One region of the Dactylosporangium sp. NPDC048998 genome, then DNA from elsewhere that is predicted to be linked to it. Evidence: riboswitches for the same ligand, from Rfam matches in the RefSeq annotation. Region 1 holds a riboswitch; the other holds the start of a gene.

The links. Region 1 has a riboswitch for cobalamin ahead of ACGFI8_RS34515 (CbtB-domain containing protein). Riboswitches for the same ligand answer to the same signal wherever they lie in the genome.
Region 2: it holds a riboswitch for cobalamin, as region 1 does, so the genes downstream of both, ACGFI8_RS16190 (VWA domain-containing protein) here and ACGFI8_RS34515 (CbtB-domain containing protein) in region 1, are expected to answer to the same signal.

What each region holds. Positions count from the first base shown of each region.
Region 1 is NZ_JBICTV010000022.1:98,900-104,346, forward strand. Features, by position in the region: gene ACGFI8_RS34495 (YcnI family protein) at 31-750, opposite strand; gene ACGFI8_RS34500 (vitamin K epoxide reductase family protein) at 830-1,306, opposite strand; gene ACGFI8_RS34505 (DUF929 family protein) at 1,293-2,213, opposite strand; gene ACGFI8_RS34510 (cyclase family protein) at 2,427-3,251, shown strand; cobalamin riboswitch at 3,306-3,441, shown strand; gene ACGFI8_RS34515 (CbtB-domain containing protein) at 3,475-3,699, shown strand; gene ACGFI8_RS34520 (CbtA family protein) at 3,717-4,535, shown strand; gene ACGFI8_RS34525 ((2Fe-2S)-binding protein) at 4,522-5,163, opposite strand; gene ACGFI8_RS34530 (sigma-70 family RNA polymerase sigma factor) at 5,266-5,447, shown strand, end outside.
Region 2 is NZ_JBICTV010000005.1:512,582-518,028, forward strand. Features, by position in the region: gene ACGFI8_RS16165 (hypothetical protein) at 1-984, shown strand, start outside; gene ACGFI8_RS16170 (hypothetical protein) at 1,208-2,470, opposite strand; gene ACGFI8_RS16175 (hypothetical protein) at 2,471-2,944, opposite strand; gene ACGFI8_RS16180 (copper resistance protein CopC) at 3,031-3,768, shown strand; gene ACGFI8_RS16185 (hypothetical protein) at 3,819-4,001, opposite strand; cobalamin riboswitch at 4,102-4,241, shown strand; gene ACGFI8_RS16190 (VWA domain-containing protein) at 4,300-5,447, shown strand, end outside.

The sequences.
Region 1 (5,447 bases):
CACGGCGCGTCCGGACCCGTCAAGCAGGAGTCAGGCGGCGGGGGCCGGGGCGCGGCGGTAGGCCAGGACGCCCATCACCAGGCCCGCCAGGCCGAGGACCAGGCCAGCGATGCCGAGGCCGATCGCGGTGCCGTTGCCGCCGGAGTCCGACGAGCCGCCGCCGGCCACGGGGGCAGCCGACGTGGTGGTCGACACCGTCGTCGTGTCGGCCTTCTTCGTGAGCTTCAGGACCGGGGCCGGGTGCTCGGCCTCGCCACCGGCCGAGGGTTCGTCGATCCAGCGGACGATCTCGCCGCTGGAGTACGTCTGGAGTGCCTTGAACACGATCTGGTCCGTCTCCGGCAGCGGGCCGAGCGAGACGTCGAACTCCTGGAACTCGTGGGGCTTGATCCCCGAGTTCGCGTCCGCGGTCCAGGTGATCTTCGAGACGGCCTCGGTGACCTCGTCGCCGCCGTGGGTCTTGACCGGGGTGGCGAGCTTCGTGGTCTCCGTCGTCGCCGTCCAGCCCTGCACCGGCTTGAGCGACACCGACACGATCGGCTTGTCGGTCGGGATCGCCACCTCCACCTTCGTGGTGCTGGCGTCGTCGCGTTCGGTGGGCACGCGGAACGTCACCTTCGCGTAGCCGCCCTGGAAGGCCGTGTTCGGGTTGACGGTGACGTGCGCGGAGGCGGTGGCCGGGAAGGCCAGGGCCGCGGCGACGGCCGCGGCCGCGGCGACACCGGTGCGGACCACGTGGGTCAGGCGCATGGCGAGCGTTCCTCTCGGGATACCGGGGATGTGTCGCGCGGATAGTCGCCACACATCCCCGCGAAGTTCCCGATCGGAACTACAGGTCCGACGGATCGGCGTACGCCGTGCCCACCGCGGTCACCGCGAACAGGCCGACCGCCAGCACGTGCACCGCCGTGCACCACAGGCAGATCGCGTTCAGCGTGAACAGCTCGGCGAAGACCAGGTAGAAGACGAAGAGGACGCCGATCGAGGCGAGGGCCAGCCGGCCGTAGCGGACCGCGGGGAGCGTGGAGCGCCACAGGGCCGGTAGCGAGAGGACCAGCATCGCCACGAAGTACACGAGGCCGAGCACCGCCACCGGGATGCCGAACACCGCCGACTGCTCCGAGGTGGTGACCTTCAGGCAGTTCAGCGCGCCGGTCTCCGGGCAGGCCAGGGTGGTCGACGAGGTGAAGTGCTCGATCGTGAGGTACACCGAGACGCCCAGGCCGGCCACGGCGAGCACCAGCGACGCGAGCGGCACCCAGGACTGCACGAGCCGCCGGTCGATCGCGACTTCACTTGCCGACATTGGTGAACTCCCCTTGGAAGGCCTTCACGGCGGCGCTGGAACACACGTCGGTGGGCTGGTCGCCCGTCATCCGGCAGATCAGGGCGGTCAGGGCGTTCGCGTTGCCGTTGACGGCCCCGCCGAGCTGGCTGTTCGGGTCCTGGATCGCGCTCACCACCTGGGCGTGCGTGTGCCCCTGCAGCAGTTGGGGGCTGAACGTGGCGCCGCCCAGCAGCGCCTTGTTGCCGAAGTCCATGAACGGGATCGTGCCGGCGGACTGCTGCGACACGAACGGCGGCGCGTTGTACTTCTGCACGACCGCCGCCTGCGCGTCGGTGAGCTTGTCCAGCGTCCCGTACGTGCCGTTCTTGCGCACGTTCGTGCTCGTCTCCACGCCCTGGAAGGCGATGTACTGGCTGGTGTAGGTGGCGCCGTGGAACGACAGGGTCGGCGTGTTCGGAAACACGTCGTCGGCCGCCGACGTGGTCAGCCCGAGGTTGCTGAACGTGCCGAACCGCGACAGCGCGACGACCACCGGCCAGCGCTGCGCGGCGCAGAACGGGCAGTACTCGGCGCCGACGTAGAGGATGAGCGGCTTGCCGCCGTCGGTGAGCGGGGGCTGGTCGGTGATCACCGAGGGCAGCACCTGGGCGGAGCCCTTGCCGACGGAGTCCAGCGTCGCGGCCGGCACCGTCGTCACCCCCTGGACGATCTCGGCGGCCGCGGCGCCGGTGGGCAGCGCGCTCGGCGCCTCCTGGCCGCCGCCGGTACTGCCGAGCTTGACCACGATCATCACGGCGAAGATCAGCAGCACCACGCCGATGGCGGAGTACGCCGTGCGCATCCGGCCGCGCCGGGCGTTCGACCGCTCCTGGATCATGCGCATTCGGCGCGCGTATTCGCGCGAGTCGCGTTGCCGTTTGGACACGCGGCCACCTTCCGGATCCGTCGGTATTCCACTTAGTCGCACGCGACGCGGCGAAGGTTCCCAGATCTCGCGAAAGATCACCCGCCGACGACCGATCGTAGGCGACCGGGCGCGCACCGGACCGGGTCGAAGGTCCCGGATGCGGGGCTCCGAAGGCCCTACAGTCGGCAGGAACATCGTCGTGCACGGATGCGAAGGGACGATTCGAGAAATATGCAGAGAAGACACCTGCTCGCGGCGGCCGGGGGAGCCGTCGCCGGCGCCGCCGGGCTCGCCGGGACCGCCGCGGCGGCCCCCGCCGGCGGCAGCGCGCTGCGCCCCGGCAAGACCCGCCTCATCAGCCTGTCGCACGTCAACGACCCGGCGAAGACGAACATCTACCCCGGCGACCCCGAGTTCACGCTGGAGACCATCGCCACGATCGAGAACGAGGGGTACTACCTGCAGTACGTCCGGGAGGGCGAGGCGACCGGCACGCACTGGGGCGCGCCCGGCCACTTCAACGCCGGCGAGCCGCTCGCCGACGAACTCGACCCCAACGACCTGTTCCTGCCGGCGGTGAAGATCGACGTGCGGGACAAGTGCGCGCGCAACGCCGACTACGCGCTGACCGTCAACGACGTGAAGCAGTGGGAGCGCCGGCACGGCCGCATCCCCGACGAGTCCATGATCATCATGTGGACCGGCTGGGAGTACAAGTGGGGGACCCCGGCCTTCCCCAACCTCGACGCCGACGGCGTGCTGCGCCAGCCCGGCTTCGCGCCGGAGACCGTGCAGTGGTTCATCGACACCGGCCGGATCGGCCACAACGGCGGCACCGGGATCGACACGTTCGGCCCCGACCTGGGCACCGACCCGGAGTTCCGCGCCTCGCTGCTGGTGTACCAGCGGCACCGGGTCAGCCTGGAGATCCTCGCCGGGCTCGCGCACTTCCCTGCGACGGGCGCGTCGGTGCTCTGCGGCGGCTTCATCAACCACAAGGGGTCGGGATCGACCGCCCTCATCTTCGGGGTGATCCCGCCGGGCGTGCGGGTGTGATGCGTGTGTGAATCGACACGGGCCGGTGCTCACGGGCGCCGGCCCGATTGACGTAAGGAGTGCCCGGCTCTTAGTGTCTGACGTGTGACGGTGTGAGGGAAGCTGGTGCAAGTCCAGCACGGTCGCGCCACTGTGAGCCGCTTCTCGCGGTGAGTCAGGGTACTCCTCCGCCACGACGCCCCATCCAGACGAGGGACGCACGATCCCTGAAGGAGGCCCACCGATGAGCTCCATCTCCGGCGCCGAGACGCCCCAGGCGACCACCACTCCGCTGGTCCTGCCGATCTCCCGCTCGCTGTTCTGGCTCGGCGGCACCGCGCTGCTCGCCCTGCTGGTCTACTACTTCGTCGGCATCGACCAGGGCGCCGTGTCGATCTTCGGCAACGACGCCCACGTGCACGAGTTCGTGCACGACGGCCGCCACTTCCTCGGCTTCCCCTGCCACTGAGCCGGCGCCCGCCCACAATGGAAAAGCGACTCATCCTGCGCGGCGTGCTGGCCGGCGCAGTCGGCGGCGTGCTCGCGTTCGTCTTCGCCCGGATCCTCGCCGAGCCCCTGATCCAGCAGGCCATCGACTACGAGGAAGGCCGCTCGCACGCCCTGGGCGAGGGGCACGAGCACGAGATGTTCAGCCGCACCATCCAGGAGAACGTCGGCATCGGCGCGGCGCTGATCCTCTTCGGCGTCGCGATGGGGGCCCTGTTCGCCGTCGCGTATGCGATCTGCCTCGGCCGGGTCGGGCGTGTCCGGGCCCGGCCGCTCGCCCTGCTGGTGGCCGCGGCGGCGTTCACCGGGGTCTACCTGGTGCCGTTCCTGAAGTACCCCACGAACCCGCCGGCGGTCGGCAACGACGCCACGATCGGGCTGCGCAGCTCGCTGTACCTCGTCCTCACCGGCGCCTCCGTGGTGCTCATGATCCTGGCGACCTGGCTCGGCCGCCGGCTGCACCCGAGGTTCGGCACGTGGAACGCGGCCCTGCTGGCCGTCGGCGCCTACGTGGTGGCGATCGGCATCCTGTTCGCGCTGCTGCCGGACCTGGGCGACCTGGACGCCAACAAGGAGCTGCACCAGTCGACCGAGACGCCCCTGCCGCTGCTCGACGGCGACGGGAAGATCATCTTCCCGGGCTTCCCGGCCGACCTGCTCTACCAGTTCCGCCTGTACGCGGTCGGCGCCCAGCTGCTGATGTGGGCCGCGATCGGCCTCGTCTTCGGTACGTTCGCCGAGCGCCTGCTGGAGCGGCCGCGGGTCGCCGAGCGCCCCGCGGCGGTCACGCTGGCCTGAGCACGCAGTCGCCGCACGTGCCCCCGCCGGGGATGCGGTAGTACAGGCAGCAGTTGCGGCGGCGCAGCGACCCCTGCCCGCCGGCCCCCTGCCCGACGATCGCCATGCCGGCCAGTGGCGGCCTGCCCAGCAGGTCCGCCACGGCCGGCCACGCGCCCTTCGGCAGCTGCCCGGCCGCCCCGCCCAGCGCGGAGGCGACGTTGCCCCACAGCACCTGCGGCGAGAGCCGGAACCGCGCCCGGAACACCTCCAGCAGCGGGGCCACCAGGCCGAGCACCGCCACGTCGAACAGGTCCGCGGCCGGCCGCGCCTCGACCGCCCGCGCGGCGATCGGCAGCGGCCCGCCGGGCACCGGCCGCCACCACAGGTCGGCCGGCGTCACCCCGCGGATCGTCCCCTCCAGCGACTCCGCCAGCAGCGGCGACAGGAGCCGCGACGCGTACCCGAGGAACAGCACGGACGCGACCACGCGCTCCGGCACTGCGTCCTCGGCGAGCCCGAACATCGCCACCAGCGCCTGCCGCGACACCGCCACCCGCTCCGCCACCACGCCGGGGTCGAGCAGCTCGGCGAACGGGCGCCAGCCGGCCCCGGCCTCGGGGTCCTCCCAGACGAAGTACGGGTTCACGCCCGTACCCTATCCGCCGGCTCGGGATCCCGGCGGTTGGTTGAACCTTGAACGGCCTCGTGGTGTAGACCCGTGTGGGGAGGCCGTCGAGAGGGGCTGCGCGTGACGCGCGACGAGGAGCTCATGACCGCGCTGTACACCGAGCATTACGGTGTGTTGCTCGCCTTCGTCTCGCGGTACGAACGGGACCGCCACCGCGCCGAGGACCTCGTGCAGGACACGCTCCTGCGCGCGTGGCGGCACATCGAGCGCATCGACGTCACGCGGGACACGACCCGGGCGTA
Region 2 (5,447 bases), on a different contig from region 1:
CGTTGGCTGCCGCTGGACGACCGCGGCGTCTACCTGGCGCGGCTGGTCCGGGACCTGCAGCTGCCGACCGGCCCGATCGTCGCCCGGCTCTTCACCGCCACCGATGAGACCGGGGAGTTTTCCCACGTTCTGCGGGTCGCGGAGGCGCTGGGCCGCGCCGGGTCCGAGGGGGTCGTCGAGAGTCTGCGGCGGTACGTCCACATCGGCCCCTACTGGCGCGAAGCGCTCGCCGCGATCGCGCACGCCTGGCCGGCCAACTGGTGGGACGACCTGCTCCCCGCCGCGGCCGACCGCCTGGCCTGCGCGCAACACCCCCCGCACCTGCCCCCGGGCGCGCCCTGGAGCGACTGGGCCGCCCGCGACGAGCGCGTCCGCACCGCGCTCTCCGCCGGCCCGGAGGCCGTGCGCGGCCTCGGCGAGCTCCTCGAGGAGGCCGACGGCATCGACGACGCGGCCAGGGAGTGCCTCGCGGGGCCGGCGGCCGAGGCCCTGCCCGCCGCGCGGCGGGTGGCCGCCGATCCCGGCTCCGGCCCGTACTGGCAGAGCCTGTGCGTCCTGGCCGAGCACGGCGACGAGTCCGACGGCCCGGCGCTGCTGGCCGGCCTCGACTGGCTCGACCGGCGGCCGGACGACTTGTGCGGGTACGACCGGCTCGTCGACGGCCTGGCCCGGGTCGGCGGCGACGCCGCGCGGCAGGCGCTGCCGCGGATCCGGTCGCTGTGGTTCAGCCCCCACTCGTACGAGCGGGCCACCTACCTGCGCGCCCGCATGACGCTGGAACCGGACGCGTGCGCGGGCGCCCTGACCGAGGGCCTGTGGGACTGCGAGGCCGACGTGCGCCTGCTCGCGGTGCGGCACGTCCCGCTGGACGAGAAGCTCGAGCGGCGCATGGCGTATCTGCGCGACGACCCGATCGAGACCCCGGAGGTCCGCGCCGCCGCGGCCGAGCGCCTCGCGCTGGAGGCCGCCGTCGGCAGACCGTGACCACCGCGCGCTCCTGTCGCGCGGGCGACACATCGGCGCAAGCGCGCGCCAAGTGTCCGCCAAGTCCCGTCGCCGATGCTGTCTTCAGCACCGCTTGAAGGGATCGCGAGATCCTCGCACCACCTACCTCGAGAACACGGTCTCGATACACATATATGAGCCAGGCGGGCGGCACTCCTCCCTCGTGCCGCCCGCCTTCTCGCGTTCCCGCCGGGTGACGGGCTCAGCCTGCGAACAGCAGGAACAGGCCAGCCACCGTGTACACCACCATGAGGCCCAGCAGCGGCAGCTGTCCCGTGACCGCCTGCGCGCGCGGGAACAGCCGCAGGGCACGGTCGTGGGCGAGCACCGTGCCGACCAGGTGGCCGAGCACGATCACCGTCACCTGCAGGTTGGCGACGCCGGTCGGGGTGATGATCCCGCCGTACACCTGGAAGTCCTCGGCGCCGAACAGCAGCGCGACCGTGCGCTGGCCCTCCAGGACGAACAGCGACCAGTAGTGCGCGACCACGTAGCCGATCGCGATCGGCACGATCGAGTGGGCGAGCTCGCCCGGCGTGCGGTCCGCCGAGGTGCGGCCCCGGCGCCCGGCGGCCCGGGTGGCGGTCCGGTACGCCGCGGCCACCGCTCCGATGACCGCCAGCAGGCCCAGCGTGCCGGTGACCGGGGCGGGCAGGCCGTTCTCCTGGGTGAAGCGCAGCCAGAACAGGGCGCCGGACATGGCGTCGTAGAACGTCGCGCCCAGCAGGACCACGACGACGGCGACCAGGCCGGGCGCGGCGTTCAGGCCGGCGATGCCGTCGAGCGGGTTGCGCCACACGAGCGCGCCGTCGGGGCGGCGCCCGACGATCGCGAGCCGGCCGACGAGGTCGCCGAGCGCCTCGAACGCATCGCCGCGGTCGAACCAGGCGGTGCCGTAGACGAGGCCGCCGGCCAGCATCGCCGCCGCGTAGACGGCCAGCCACGTGCCGAACACCGGGAGCGTGGCGCGGTCGGGCGCGACGAGCTCGAGCCAGGCGAAGGCGAACAGCCCCGCGGCGGCCGGCCAGTACCCGAGCCCGGCGGGCAGCGGGCGGCCGCCGTCGCGCCGGATCAGGCCCACGATCGTGCGCAGCGGGTTGAGCCTGCGCCAGACCGGGCCCAGCAGCAGCGACAGCGGGACGAGCCCGATCCAGAAGAGGACGTACACCAGGCCGGCGGCGGGGTTGTCCTCGTCGTCGGGCTTCGTGAACTGCACCAGCAGTACCGCGGCGAGGAGAACGCCCGCGATGCGCAGGGGCCAGGCGAGGGCCCCGGCCGCCCTCGACAGCCAGGCGGGCACGGGGCGGCCCGCGCCGGGGTCGAGGCGCGGCTCCCGCCAGGCGACGCCCAGCACCACGAACGACACCACGAGCGCGAGCGCGGCGCCGATCGCCAGCTGAGCCACGGTCAGCGGCAGGTCCTGCCGCCCGCCCACGCCGTGGGCGAGCACGTCCGCCGGGCCCACTCAGCGCACCACGAGCTGGAACAGCACCAGGTGCGACTTGTGCGTCTCGATCTCGAACAGGCCGGTGCGGTCGGCGGTGAGCGTGATCGTGCCAGGCTGCCCGGCGGGGAGGGCGATCTCGACGTCGTAGCCGTGGACGTGCAGCTGGTCGGCCTCGTCGCTGGTCACCGTGATGCGCACGACGTCGCCCCGGGCGACCTCGACGCGCCCGGCCGGCGGGTTGGCCCGGCGCTTGGCGATGGTGTACACGAGGTCCTTGTTCACGGCCTGCGGCGGCGGCACCGGCGAGCCGGTGGCGGCCGGTGGCGACGGCGCGTCGGATCCCGGGCCCGCGGCGGTGGTGGACGTCTGCGCCGCCGGGGCCGCGGTGGTCGGGGCGGCGGCGGGGGAGGGGTCGTCGCCGCAGGCGGCGGCGAACGCGAGCAGCGCGGCGAGCGCGAGGCCGGCGCGGGCGGTCGGTCGGGCGTTCGGCAACGGTCGGTCTCCCGTCGGCGGCGGGTTTGTCAGGGCTGTGAATTTAGCGGCTTGTCGCGCGCTGCGGAACCCGCCATCATGTGTCGATGCGTTTGCCGGTGCGCGGATTGGCCGTCCTGGCGGTCGTCGCCGCCCTGCTGCTGCCGGCGTCCCCGGCCGCGGCGCACGGCCAGCTCGCCATGTCCGACCCGGTCGCCGACAGCACGGTCGGCCAGCCCAGGGCCGATCTGACGCTGTACTTCACGGAGATGCCCGCCTCGTACGCCTGGTTCACGGTCACCACCCCGTCCGGCCGGCGCGTCGAGGGCGCGTGGCGCACGGGCCAGCCGAAGCGCCTCGACAAGCCGGTCACGGAGTACTTCCTGGTCGACGGCAAGTTCGAGCCGCGCGTGTTCAACACCGGCTACCCGGCGGTCATCGACGTCTCGCACTGGCCGGAGCAGGGCGGGTACACGGTGGCGTACCAGTCCGTGGCCTCGGACGGCGAGCCGGTCAAGGGCACGCTGAAGTTCACGTACTCGGGCCAGGTCACGCAGCCCCCGCCCGGCTGGACCGCCCCGACCTCGGGCCCGTCGGAGGAGTTGGCCCGCGCGCAGTCCGGCGCGACCGCGACGCCCTCCTCGACGCCCGGCCTGCTCTCGGACGTCGGCACGGCGCCGCCCCCGGCGCCACGCGCGGCTCCGCGGACCCCGTTCGTGCTCACCGACTGGCTGATCCCGGGCGCGATCATCGTGGGCGTCGCCTTCATGATCGTGGCCGCGGCCCGTCGCTCTCCGGTGGCGGCGCCGAAGAAGAAGCGCCGTAGGGTGCCTGTTCGCGGCTGAAATGCGGAAAATCCGATAAGTCGGGCACTTCGTGCCGCGACTTATCGGATTTATCGGTTATGCCCGTCCTGCCGCCACAGCCACATCGCGCGGGTGCCGGGCGGCGCCGCCGACGTCTCCGGCGCCATCGGCGGCAGCCGCGGCGGAGCCTGGGTGACCAGGGCGATCGTCGCGACCGTCGCGAGCAGCACGCACAGCGCGGCCTGGGCGGCCGAGTCCAACCAGCGCCGCATGCCCGCCCCATCGGCAGGCCGCCGCCCATCGTGAGGGTCACACCGCTTCACGTTGACGGCCCCGGGGCCGGTGGGACACGATGGCCGGGAGCGGTATGCGGAGGAACCCGGTGCGAATCCGGGACGGTCCCGCCACTGTGACCGGGGAGTCGTCCCTCAATGCACGGGCCACGGCCGAGCCATGCCAGATCATGGGCCGGAAGGTCGAGGTGCGGCGGCGATCCGGGAGTCAGGAGACTCCGGCCGCTGTTGCTCCAGCCACCTCGCGGGCGCGGACCCGCCGAAGGGATGTGTGCCCGTGACGCCGCCGTATCCGTTCTCGGCCGTCGTCGGCCTGGCCGACCTGCGCCTGGCGCTGCTGCTCACCGCCGTGTCGCCGGCGATCGGCGGGGTGCTCGTGCGCGGTGAGAAGGGCACCGCCAAGTCCACGATCGTGCGCGCCCTCGCCGCGCTGCTGCCCGAGGTCGAGGTCGTCTCCGGCTGCCGGTTCGCCTGCGACCCTGCCGCGCCCGACCCCGGCTGTCCCGACGGCCCGCACACGCCCGGCGCCGGCTTCGGGCGCCGCCGCTCCGCCCTCGTCGAGCTGCCCGTCGGCGCCACCGAGGACCGGGTCGTCGGCACCCTCGACCTGCAGCGCGCGCTCGGCGACGGGGTCAAGGCCTACGAGCCCGGACTGCTGGCCGCCGCGCACCGGGGCGTGCTGTACGTCGACGAGGTCAACCTCCTGCCCGACCACCTCGTCGACCTGCTCCTCGACGCCGCCGCGATGGGCCGTGCGCACGTGGAGCGCGACGGGGTCTCGGTCAAACACGCCGCCCGGTTCCTGCTCGTCGGCACGATGAACCCGGAGGAGGGCGAGCCCCGCCCGCAGTTGGTCGACCGGTTCGGCCTCGTCGTCGGCGTCGCCGCGCCGCAGGAGGCCGCGCCGCGCGCCGAGGTGGTGCGCCGTCGCCTCGCCTACGAGGCCGACCCCGCCGCGTTCGCCGCCCGCTACGTCGAGGCGGACGCCGCGCTCGCCGAGCACATCGCCGCAGCCCGGGCCCGCCTCGGCGCGGTCGCGCTGCCCGACCGGGAGCTGGACCGGATCGCGCGGATCTGCCTGGCGTACCGCGTGGACGGCCTCCGCGCCGACATCGTCGTCGCGCGGACGGCGGTGGCCCTGGCGGCGTGGCACGGCCGGACCGTGGTGACGAGGGACGACGTGCGCGACGCCGCGCGGCTGGCGCTGCCGCACCGCCGGCGCCGGGACCCGCTCGATCCGCCGGGCGCGGACCGTGACCGCCTCGAGGAGGTCCTGGACCAGGAGGCCGGTCCGGACGACGACGATGACCCGCCGGGCGGCGGCTCGCCTGACGACGACGGCGGCCCGAGGCCCCCGGACGGCGCCCCGGAAGGCTCGCCGGGCGACTCCGCGGAGGCTCCGGCAGGCGTTCCCGACGGCGCCGA